One region of the Mammaliicoccus sp. Dog046 genome, then DNA from elsewhere that is predicted to be linked to it. Evidence: riboswitches for the same ligand, from Rfam matches in the RefSeq annotation. Region 1 holds a riboswitch; each other region holds the start of a gene.
What was found. A riboswitch is a leader RNA that binds a small molecule or an ion and turns the genes downstream of it on or off. The one in region 1 is predicted to bind thiamine pyrophosphate.
Positions count from the first base shown of each region.

Region 2: another riboswitch for thiamine pyrophosphate. It lies ahead of tenA (thiaminase II); the one in region 1 lies ahead of P3U32_RS08810 (ECF transporter S component).
Region 3: another riboswitch for thiamine pyrophosphate. It lies ahead of tenA (thiaminase II); the one in region 1 lies ahead of P3U32_RS08810 (ECF transporter S component).

Region 1 covers NZ_CP120131.1:1,766,623-1,770,921, forward strand. Annotated here, with positions in the region: gene P3U32_RS08795 (class I SAM-dependent rRNA methyltransferase) at 1-97, opposite strand, end outside; gene auxA (lipoteichoic acid stability factor AuxA) at 473-1,771, opposite strand; gene P3U32_RS08805 (hypothetical protein) at 1,919-2,044, shown strand; TPP riboswitch at 2,149-2,253, shown strand; gene P3U32_RS08810 (ECF transporter S component) at 2,346-2,921, shown strand; gene P3U32_RS08815 (ABC transporter ATP-binding protein) at 2,933-4,299, shown strand, end outside.
Region 2 covers NZ_CP120131.1:710,553-714,851, forward strand. Annotated here, with positions in the region: gene P3U32_RS03490 (YwpF-like family protein) at 1-235, opposite strand, end outside; gene P3U32_RS03495 (single-stranded DNA-binding protein) at 417-998, shown strand; gene P3U32_RS03500 (LysM peptidoglycan-binding domain-containing protein) at 1,368-2,204, shown strand; TPP riboswitch at 2,322-2,421, shown strand; gene tenA (thiaminase II) at 2,501-3,196, shown strand; gene thiD (bifunctional hydroxymethylpyrimidine kinase/phosphomethylpyrimidine kinase) at 3,183-3,995, shown strand; gene thiM (hydroxyethylthiazole kinase) at 3,988-4,299, shown strand, end outside.
Region 3 covers NZ_CP120131.1:321,615-325,913, forward strand. Annotated here, with positions in the region: gene P3U32_RS01495 (LysE family translocator) at 1-258, opposite strand, end outside; gene P3U32_RS01500 (MFS transporter) at 463-1,671, shown strand; gene P3U32_RS01505 (DUF2200 domain-containing protein) at 1,727-2,083, shown strand; TPP riboswitch at 2,099-2,208, shown strand; gene tenA (thiaminase II) at 2,280-2,957, shown strand; gene P3U32_RS01515 (acetylornithine deacetylase) at 2,973-4,208, shown strand.

The DNA.
Region 1 (4,299 bases):
CCATCTTCGGCATATCAAATACGTCATCTTTTTCTACAAGAGGATATCCTCTTAAATATTTATCTTCTTTACCTCTTTTAAGCATTAATTGTTTCATTATATTTGGCCATCCTTTCGAAACGTCTCACATATTATAACGTATAAAACACAAAACGCAAAAAAACAGAGTATTCCCCCTATTGAATACTCTGTTAACCGAATTTATTAATCAAATTTCCCCCAGAAAGTTTGATCCCCTTTTATGTAAACGCTTACTATAAATTATTATAAATGATAGAATTATTCCACGCAATACATTTTTGAAGAAATTCATTAAAATTATTTACATATTACATTTTGTTATATAACAGTCGCTGATTTAGTTATTGTTTATGCACTTTATATCACTTTATTTTATAAAATAAAAAGCAGTAAACATTCATTTTCACGAATGTTTACTGCTTTTTTCTAATGTTATAGTCAAAAACTTAAATTAAAATGATTTTTTTAGATGAATAATAAATGCTGGTGTAATAAACAAGAATAATAAAAATGAAATTGGTGTTATAAACACTGAAAATTGAGATGTTTGAATTGCTGATACAAAGAACGTAGTTGCAATTTCAAAGAATAAAGCTGATACGACAAACAATTTTCCGAAATTATTTTTATTTTTATAATTCGTTGTGTAATTAAAGTAAGCATATAAAATAATTAATAGAAGAAGGATGAATAAAGTCAACCATTCAAATACATATTGTATTTGTGATAAATGCCATTCTCCAGATAAGAATAACCCGTTACGATTATTAAATTCTATAAATGTAAATAGGAATAATACTGCTGTACATATCCATTCTATATAACTTTTCTTTAACCATTTAGGACGTCTCATCCATTTTGGAATATCTTCGTCCTCTATTTTTATAATTTCTTTCCATCTTTCATTACGTTGTTTACGCTTCGCAATGGCTTCATCAGAATTAAACTTTTCTAATGTTGCTTGTTTAAAGTTTTGTAATTTTTGATAAAAGCCTTGAGACATGTTTAAAATTTTACTTGTAACAAGATTGTTTTTAACACGTGAATATTTTTCATCATTTGACGATTCGATATCTTCATCACTTACAGGTAATGATCTTCTTAAATATAAACTTACCCATACCGACATTTGACTGAAGCACCATAATAATATGAAAAATAAATTGACACTCATTACATCAATTGGTTTAACGTTTTTCGCATCTATATTATGATTCATCGCAAATTGAGAAATAAAATAACATAAACCATATGAAATAATGATCCATAAATAATGATATTTACGATTCGTTGGATCTAATTCATTTTTATAAACGACATATCCAATGTGTATAGCAAACGGAATGATGAATAAAAATGATGCGAAGCTGTATACTTGGAACATCGTCATCATAATGACAACCATAAACAAAATGGTTAATCCGATATAAAATATCGAAATGTCATAATCATAATTTGTAGTTCTTCTTAATGTGCGTCCTATCAATAATACAAATATCCCTAATAATAAAATGATGATTGATGTGACAACCGGCATGCCACCGATATAGTGATTTAAAATTCTTACTAATTCATCAAAAAAAGCAACAAAGAAGTCTCCAATATTTCTAATGTGAATTTCACTAGAATCTTTAATATTATAATCTTTTATTCGTGGTGCATTAAATAGTATAAGTAATCCAGTTATTAAAATGAATATACCTATAATATGACTAAAATGAACTTCCCAGCTCTTTTTCTTTATAGACATGTTCTTCACCTCATTGAACATTATAGTTGTTTCAATTTCAATTGTCTTTAATTATATTGAAAATCGGTCCCAAGTACTAGTATGAAGTTTAAAAAACTTATCTAGTTGGGTATACTATAATATCACAGATTTTAAAGGAGTGTTATTATGCCAGCAAATGATAAGCATAAAGAAGAAGCAAAAAAAGTAAAAGAAAAAGAACAACAAAATAGTAATGATCGCAAAGACGGTCAAGAAAAAACGAAAGACAATATTCAAGATACTTTTGAATAAGTCATTCCGTTTAATACGTTGTTAGATTCGTTAGATGAGCGAACACTAAGAATTCCTATTGACAAAAAAACTATTTCGACTTATTGTTAGTGTTAACAATTCAATACATGCACTAGGGGCGTTTTTAACTGAGACGGACATATTTATAGTCTGGACCCTTCGTACCTGATCTAGATGATACTAGCGTAGGAAAGTGTTCGAAAATCATATAATATTCATTTTAATGATGATAACAATATTTTTGTGCGCTTCTATTTAGATATAGGAGTGCACATTTTTTTATATAAAGGAGCAAATACACATGTCAAAAAGTTTAACATTGTCTGATATTTTAGTCACAGTTTTAATTGGTGCAATCTTCTCAATCATTTATAAGTTTTTATGGATTCCTTATGAATTCCTCAAACCATTAGGCTTACATTTAGAACAATCTGTTTATGGTTTTTGGTTTATAGCAGCTATCGTTGCTTATTTAATTATCCAAAAACCTGGTGTGGCTATTTTAGCTGAATTCGCTGCTGGTGCTGGTGAAACAATTGTTATGGGTCAGTTTGACATCCCTACTTTCATTTATGCATTGTTACAAGGTTTAGCTTGTGAAGTCATTTTTCTAGTTGTTCGTTACCAATCAAGAAAATTATCTGTTGCGGTAATTGCAGGTATGGCAGCAGGTATCATTACTTTACCTATCGACTGGTATTATAATTATTTAGGTGATGTAGCTCTTTGGAACGTCGTTCTTATGTTCACTATTAGAATATTGAGTGGTGCAATCGTTGCAGGTGCATTAGGATATGCAATCGTAAGAGCGCTCGATCAAACTGGTGTTACAAAACTCTTTAGACCTGCATCTAAAAAAGATTATGACTTATTATAGGAGTTATTCCATTGTTATCACTTAAAAATTTAAGACTCAAATTTCCAGAAGATGAACGTATTATATTTAAAAACATAAATATTGAAATTAAAGATAAAGAAAAAGTACTTTTACTTGGCCCTAGCGGTTCAGGTAAAAGTACATTATTAAATGTACTAAGTGGTATTATCCCTAGATCTATGGATATTCCAATGAAATACGATCATAAGCATATAGATCCTTCTCCTGGAGTTATCTTCCAAGATCCAGATACACAATTTTGTATGCCTCGTATTAAAGAAGAGCTTGCATTTATTTTAGAAAATAAAAACGTACCTGCACACGAAATGGATCCATTAATAATAGAAGCAATGCAAAAAGTAAACCTTGAAGCTGATGCTTCAACAAAGCTTGATCGATTAAGTGGCGGTATGAAACAAAAGCTAGCAATTGCATCTATGTTGTTACAAGAATCAGATACGTTATTTTTAGATGAACCTACTGCCATGTTAGATCGAGAAGCGACAACACAATTGTGGAATCTTATGATGCAACATTGGGAACACCAAACTGTCGTTATTGTTGAACATAAAGTAGATTATATTTGGAATTACGTTGATAGAGTTATTGTAATGAATGAAACAGGAGAAATTACGCATGATAGTACGCCAGAAGACATTTTAAACAACCATACGCAAATTTTAAATCAATATGGTGTATGGCACCCTAATTCATGGCAATTTGCGCCACAACTAGAATATAAGGCAACAAACAGCCAACCTTTACTATCCTTAGACCAATTAAACATATTACGTGGAAAACGTACATTGTTTAATAGTGACCATATAACAATCAATAGCGGTGAATGGATCACGTTAACAGGTAAGAATGGTACTGGTAAGACAACTTTCTTAGAATCAATTATGCAGCTTGTTAAATATAAAGGCGAGATGTCATTCGAAGGCCAACCTTTAAACAAAGTAAAAGATGCGTCTCAGCATATTTATTTTGTTTATCAGAATCCAGAACTACAATTTATAGAAATGTCTGTATACAACGAAATTTATATTAACTTTGCATTCCAGGATAAAGCAACAGCGCAAGAGAGAACAATAGAAATGTTACAGTTACTTAAATTAGAACACGTTAAACATCAACACCCATTTGAATTATCTATCGGACAGAAGAAACGTCTGAGTGTTGCGACAGCATTAAGTACGCAATCAGATATCATATTGTTAGATGAACCAACCTTTGGACTGGATAGTCATAATACATTTGAACTTATAAAGTTATTTCATAACCGCGTTCAATCTGGTCAAACTATCTTAATGATTACACACGAAAATGAAATTATTAATAGATATGCTACAAAGCAATTCACAATATCTCATCAACA
Region 2 (4,299 bases), 1.1 Mb from region 1:
CATCAAAAAGTGCTGGATCATTTGATGGTCTAGTGATAACGACACGTGTGTCTAGCAAAGTTTGCTGTTCATAATATGTTTTCATTTGATCAAGATGAATATCAGAAATCAATATTTCTAACAACCAACCAGTACCACTATTTTCTTTATTAATTATTATTCCATCTAATAATTCATATTCAGTAATTTGTTCATCATTAACAATTTGAAATCGGACTGCTTTAAATGTTTTCATAAACAACCTCCTCTTAGTTAAATCTACGAATCTTCAACTTTGATATCCATTATAAAGCACTTATGAGAAAAATAAAAATAAACATTGGAAATTGTAGGATTTAGTTACTGTTTATTTCCATTTTTCCATTTTGACGAAAAAGTGTGCATCACTTTATATTAAGGTTAAAGGAGGTGAGAATATGTTAAATAAATCTGTTCTAGTAGGCCGATTAACGAAAGACCCATCATTTTTTAAAAAGGGTGAAATGATGATCTCAACATTTTGTTTAGCTGTTGAACGTGGTTACAAAGGTAAAGATGGAAATATGGCGGTAGACTTTATCGTATGTAAAGCGTTTGGAAAGCTAGCGTATAACATTCATGAATATACGAGGAAAGGGCAATTAATTGCATTAACTGGTCAAATTCAGACAAGGGCATATATGAAAGAAGATAAAAAGCAATTTATAACTGAAATTATTTGTGAAACCATTAAATTTTTAAATATGCCTGCATCTTCTAAAGGTTCTTTTCCTCAAAGTAAAGAAGATATACATGAATTAATAAGTGAAAGTGTTGAGAGTTATTCAAATGATTTATCTTCACAAATCCACAAAGAGAAACAGCGAGCGATGCATCATGTGCGTGAAAGTAGTCAACAAAGTGTGAGTGATGAAATGTATGATAAATATAGTCATGCGATAAAAGTTATCAATTCAGAGTCACAAGGTGATAACGATGCACGTAAAGTAACAACATCTTCCCCGGATCCTCCGAAATAGCTATTGAGTATGTTGGTTGTTTCATAGATTGTACTTCCTATTTTTTTTTATAAATATTGAATCTTTTCAAAAACTTGCTGTCTTGCTGTAGGGCAGCAAGTATACATAATCATTTATAATTGGATAACAAATTACAGAAATATGACAAATTGTCTGATAATTGATTTTGCTCAATCTAAATATACGCCTGTAAATCAAGGTTTTCTAAAAAGTAATGTAGTAATATTACTTGGAAATCATTGTCATAAAACTGTAATGTTTGCCAGATTTTTTTTATATTGTTGTAACCTATGTCACGAAAAATAATGGTATAGTTTAAACAGTAAAAATCATATAAAAAGTGAATCTCACGGGAGGAAACATTTAATCATGAAAAAACTATTAGCAGTGTCAACGGCTGCTGTTGCAGTTACTACAGGGGTAACAGCTACAGCTGATGCAGCAAGTCATACAGTAAAATCAGGAGATACTTTACATAGTATTTCACAACAATATGGAACTACAGTTAGTGCACTTAAATCAGAAAATGGTTTAACTTCTAACTTAATCTTACCAAATCAAGTTATCAAGATTAACGAAGCAAAAGAAGCTTCACAATCTACTACAGAATATACTGTAGTTGCGGGAGATACTTTAAGTAAGATTGCATCTAAATATGATGTTACAGTTTCACAATTAAAAGCTTGGAATAATTTATCATCAGACTTGATTATTGTTGGTCAAAAATTATCATTACAAGCACCTGCGCAATCTGCAGTTCCTGCACAAGCGCCTGCTGCTCAACAAGCGCCGGTTCAATCTAACCAAGCGTCAGCACAACAAACTTATCAAGCACCAACACAACAACAAAGCTACCAAGCGCCAGCACAATCATATAAAGCGCCTGCTCAACAAAGTTACCAAGCACCAGCACAACGTGTTCAAACAACACAAACGTCAACAGCTAGTACTGGTGGATCTACTAAAGCTCAATTCTTAGCTGCAGGTGGTACTGAAGCTATGTGGAATACAATCGTATTACCAGAATCAAGCGGTAATCCAAACGCTGTAAATGAATTAGGTTACAGAGGTCTTGGTCAAACGAAAGAAGCATGGGGAACTGGTTCAGTAGAAACACAAACAAAAGGTATGCTTAACTACGCTAAACAACGTTATGGTTCAGTTGATGCAGCGATTGCATTCCGTTCTCAAAATAACTGGTGGTAAGCTAAAAAGTTGAAAATTTAATTACATTAATCCAATCGCCTAGGAAATATCCTTGGCGATTTTTTTAATTTGACCATAATGATTCTATTTGATAATCTTAATTTAACTAAATAAGTAAATGACTGCTAGGGGCGCCTTAATGGCTGAGATGATATTAATCAGTCCCTTATAACCTGATTTGGGTAATGCCAACGTAGGAAAGCAGTTAATTAACGTATATACCTATTGTTAATTGACTTCTTTTTTATGAAAGAGGTCATTTTTTTATTGAGAAATTTAATATTAGGAGTGGGAAAATGCTTTTTACAGACAGATTAAAACAGAAAGTGCAACCGATCATTGAGGAAATTTATAAAGATGATTTTATACAAGGATTGATCGATGGTGATATTTCTAAAGAAGCGTTAAAACATTATTTAAAAGCAGATTCTAAATATTTAAATGAATTTGCAAAAGTATATGCGTTATTAATACCTAAAATAAATTCTAAATCAGAATTAAAATTTTTACTTGAACAGATTGAATTTGCTTCTTCAGGTGAAGTAGGGGCACATCAAATCCTTGCTGACTATATTGGAGAATCATATCAAGAAATTATAAAAGATGGATCATGGTATCCAACTGCGGATCATTATATTAAGCATATGTATTACAATGCTTACGCGCATGATGATGTCGCATATACAGTAGCAGCTATGGCACCATGTCCTTATGTATATAGAAAACTAGCACAAATGGCAATTGAACGTAATGACTTTTCAGAGGATCATGAATTAAAGGCGTGGTTTGAATTCTATTATAAGGGTATGGATGAACTCATGGACATTTTAGATAATTGGTTAAATGATTTTAGCCAACATAATAGTGAAGAAGCTATAGCTGTTGTGGAAAGAAATTTCTTAGAAAGTACAGTTCATGAACGTAATTTCTTTAAAATGGCACATCAAATTGAAGATTGGGAGTTTGAGGTGAATCAATATGAAGAAGCCTAAAATTGCACTTACAATCGCTGGGACAGATCCAACAGGTGGTGCCGGAATAATGGCGGATTTAAAATCATTCCAAGCATCCGGTGTATATGGAATGGCCGTACCTACGAGTATTGTGTCTCAAAATACGCTTGGTGTTCAAGCTGTGCATCATTTAACAGTAGATGTTATTGAAAGTCAGTTAAAGAGTGTCTTCGATGATGAACAACCACATGCAATTAAGACAGGGATGATTGCTTCAGAAGGAATGATGAACGCTATCAAGCCATATATTGAAGCATCTAATAAACCTTACGTGATAGATCCTGTGATGGTTGCGAAAAGTGGAGATGCATTAATGGATGAGCAAGGTAAAAATAAACTTAAAGAAATACTTCTGAGTTTAGCGACAGTGGTTACACCTAATATTCCAGAAGCAGAAGAAATTGTTGGTTTTAAAATACAAACTGAAGAAGAAATAAAAAAAGCAGGCGCTTTCTTTTTAAATGAAATTGGTTCAAAAGGCGTTGTGATCAAAGGTGGTCATCTTGAAGGAGATGCCATCGATTATTTATTTACTAATGAAGGTATTAAGCATTGGACGAGTGAAAGATTCAATACTAAGCATACACATGGTACAGGCTGTACATTTAGCGCGGTGATAACAGCAGAATTGGCTAAAGGACATACGATTGAAGAAGCGGTGCATACTGCTAAGCGATTTATCACTTTAGCGATTCAGCATACACCTGAAATTGGTAAAGGACAAGGTCCTGTAAATCATTTTGCTTACCAAAAAATTGAGGGGTTAGATTATGAGTAAATTAGAAAGTCTAAGAGTAAGTAAACCACTTGTCGTATGTTATACAAACGATGTTGTGAAGAATTTTACTGCGAATGGATTAATATCGCTTGGTGCAAGCCCGGCGATGAGTGAAGAACCAGATGAGGCATTGGAATTTGCGGAACACGCAGGAGCATTCTTAATTAATATTGGAACAATTACGACGGACAGAGCTTATGATATGAAGGAATATGCGACAATCATGCATGAAAATGGAGTTCCAGTAATATTGGACCCTGTTGCAGTTGGTGCATCGAATTTAAGAAAAACGTTCTGTTCGACA
Region 3 (4,299 bases), 1.1 Mb from region 1:
AATTCCTAAATAGGCAATATAAATGGAACCTAAAATTTTAATACCGGTAAATACGTAATAAGAAGTCGTTAATATAAAGATTAACCCGAATGCTGCTAAGGTTGAATATAGTACATGTGCACTTGAAATACCTAATCCGGCCATGATGCCATTTTTAGCATTGCCTTTTAATGTATTGTTGAGAACAATGAAAAAATCAGGGCCTGGTACGATGATAATAATTAATGCGATAAATACGAAACTTAACCAATTGTCCAATGCAATCTACTCCTGTCATGAATATTTATTCTCACAAATATAACAAATATTCGTTCAGAAAACTATATGAAATTTAAAATGAATTTTAGCATACTATATCATATACAAATGATTTTTATTCAATATCGGGTTGTCATATCGGAATGCTTCATATACACTCATCATAATGCAATTATCTGAAAATTAAAGGGGTGCATACATCTTATGAAATTACCGAGTATTATCTATACATTATTTATCGCAACATTTTTAGAGCGATTCAGTACCTTTTTAATTATTCCGTTTCTCTCGATATATTTATCAAAACAGTTTCAATATAGTGGATTTGAAATTGGGGTTATTGTTTCAATGTTTGCAGTATCGTCCTTATTTATGAGTTTTATTGCTGCACCATTTGTCGATAAAATAAATAAAAAAATCATCATCTATACTGGATTATTATTAGTAACATTGAGTTTTGTTACTTTTCCTTTCATCAATACATTTCAAGGATTTATTCTATTCACAATTGTAAATAGTGTTGGCAATAGTTTCTTATCTCCTACATATAAAGCAATGATTGCTATATTTTCAGATCAGTCTAATAAACATATCGTATTTAATATCCGCTATTATATTATTAACATTTCTGCAGTATTAGGGCCTTTATTATCTACACAAATCCAACAATTTGGTATTCATTTTATTTGTAACATCATTGTCAGTGCATATGTGCTTAATACAATAATATTCACATTCACCTTCATAAAAAATAACCATAACTTTCAAATTTCTGTTAAACAGAAGCAATCTACAATTAAAGATACGCTTATGATTGCGATGAAAAATAAAGCATTTCTATTATTAATGATTGGTCTCATTTTATTCGTATTTGGATATAATGTGATGTCGGGTGTGTTACCACAATATTTTGCGCTAGATCATACGCAAGTTGAAGCATCAAAACGCTTCGCATTATTGTTATCCATCAATGGTGTCACAGTGTTAACTTGCCAATATTTTATATTTAAATTTAGTAGATGGACGTCTATCAGAACTTCGATCATTGTAGGTGGTGTACTTATGCCGATTGGATTATTTTTCATGGGTGTCATGGACCATTTACTATATCAAGGCATGGCGATGGTCTTATTTACATTAGGAGAAATGCTCGTATTTACGATGGTCGATATTCAAATTGATGAATTATCGGAAGAAAATTATAAAGGCAGTTATTATTCATTAGCAGGCTTACAAAAGTTAGGTGGTTTATTAGCGCCGCTTCTTGGTGGGTTGTTATTAGATCATCTCCATAACAGTATTGAATTGTTTGGTATCTTATCGCTCATTTCCTTTGTGAGCATTATATTCTTCGTCATGAGTTATAAAGAAAGTATAAATCATTCACATGTGACACAAGATATGGCACAATAGTTGTGTTATGTGGGAATAAAGCTGAAATGAAAATATTGTTAAGGGGGAAGTTCAATTGAAAAATGAAAAAGTATATGCGATGCGTGTAGCAAGTGTTTACCCACATTATGTTACAAAAGCTGAGAAAAAAGGGAAGACTAAAGAAGATGTAGATGAAATTATCACTTGGTTGACGGGTTACGATGAAGAAGCCCTTCAACGTATATTAGAAAGTGACACGGATTTCAAGACGTTTTTCGAAGAAGCGCCTAATAAAAATCCTAACAGAAAGCTCATTAAAGGTGTGATTTGTGGCATGAGAGTTGAAGAAATTGAAGAACCTTTAATGCAAGAAATTAGGTATTTAGACAAGCTTGTTGACGAGCTTGCTAGAGGTAAGAAGAAAGAGAATATCTTTAGAACAGAAAAATAATAACAATTGCATATGTTAGACCACTGGAAGTGCCTTTATAAAGAGGCTGAGATTAAAGTGTATCTTTAAAATTCCTTGAACCTGATCCAGTTCATACTGGCGTAGGAAAGTGGCGAAACTTATATTTATCGGATGAGTAGACGCTATTTTCTATATGGAAATAGCGTCTTTTTTTTATAAATAAGGAGGATATATCATGACATTTACTGAACAATTATTTCAAAGAGTAGAGCCAATTTGGGAATCATATTTGGGACACCCTTTTATAAAAGGGTTAAGTGACGGTACGTTAGACGAAGAGAAGTTTAAACATTGGTTAAAGCAAGATTACGTGTATTTAATAGAATACGCACGATTATTTTCAATTGGAGCGGCGAAATCAACAGATTTAAATATGATGATGACTTTTGCAGACTTAGCGAATGGTACGCTTCATACGGAAATGGATTTGCATCGCGGTTACGCTAAGCAGTTTTATATTTCAGAAGAGGAATTAGAGCAAACTGAACCTGCACAAACGACAGTGGCTTATACAAGTTATATGTTAAATAAAGCTCAGCAAGGTGGCATTGAAAATGTCATTGCAGCGGTATTAACGTGTACATGGAGTTATAACTATATTGGATTAAAACTTGCAGAAGCGGAACGACATACACATCATGCTTTATATGATGAATGGATTCAAATGTATGCTTCGGAAGAATTTACGGAATTTAAAGACATGTGCATTGAACTCATGGATAGCGTCACTGAAGGTAAGTCTGAAGAAGAATTGAAAAGGCTTGAAGATATCGTTGTTAAGACGAGCTATTATGAATATATGTTCTGGGACATGGCGGAGAATATCGAAACATGGACAACGCCAATTAAATAGAAGAGAGGTGTAATAATGGAGGAAAGACATCAAGCAATCATTAAGCAACTCATACAATATAATACGGAAAGTCCACCAGCACGAAATACGGATCCGTTACAAGATGTAATTGAACAAATGCTACATCGTTTAGGATTCGACATTGATCGAATACCATTATATGAAAATGACAGTGTTATCAATGCAGTATTGAAAGGTACAAATCCTGATGCACCAAAGTTGGTGTTAAATGGTCATGTTGATGTTGCCAATGTAGGAGAAGCGACAGATTGGACAGTACCGCCATTTGAACTCACATCATCGGACGGTTATTTATATGGGCGAGGCGTCAGTGATATGAAAGGTGGTTTTGCAACACTGTTATATGTTTTAGAACAGTTAAATCATAAAGGTGTAAAACCTAAAGGAGATATTATTGTGCAATCTGTTGTTGGAGAAGAGGTCGGTGAAGCGGGCACAAAGACAGCATGTGAGCATTTGTTAGTAACGCCTGATTTAGGAATTGTATTAGATACGAGTCATTTAATTGCACAAGGTCAAGGTGGCGTCATCACTGGATGGGTTACTGTAAAAAGTAAAGAAACAATTCACGATGGTGCACGCCAACAAATGATTCATGCAGGTGGTCATTTATTTGGTGCGAGTGCAATAGATAAAATGTACAAAGTCATACATGCATTAAATGAACTTGAAAAACATTGGGCTGTGATGAAGTCATATCCGGGTATGCCTTATGGTTCAACAACGATAAATCCAGCTGTGATTGAAGGTGGGAGACATCCGGCATTTATAGCAGATGAATGTAAGTTATGGATTACAGTCCATTATTTGCCTAATGAAAATGATAAAGATATTGTCGATGAAATAGAAACTTATTTGAATCAAATAGCTGAAGCGGATCTATGGTTAAAAGAAAACCCATTACAATTTGAATGGGGAGGGACATCTATGATAGAAGATAAAGGTGAAATATTCCCGAGCTTTACTTTACCTGAACATCATCCAGGATTTGAAAAGTTAGCCGACGCACATAAACATGTGACTAAAGCGCCTTTGAAAAAAGGAGTGAACCCAAGTGTGACTGATGGCGGATGGTTAAGTGATTACGGTATACCTACAATATTATATGGACCTGGGGAATTAACTGAAGCACATTCAGTAGATGAAAAGATAAAAATAACAGAGCTAGAACAATTTAGTGAAGTGTTATTTAGATTTTTAGAAGATTGGTATCATCATCCGGTTGTTTAAGGTGACAGAATGTTGCAAGTGGAGGCCGACAAGCAACATTGAAGCCAAGATATAAAATTAAATTTAGCCACTACAAAAAAACAAACTGAAC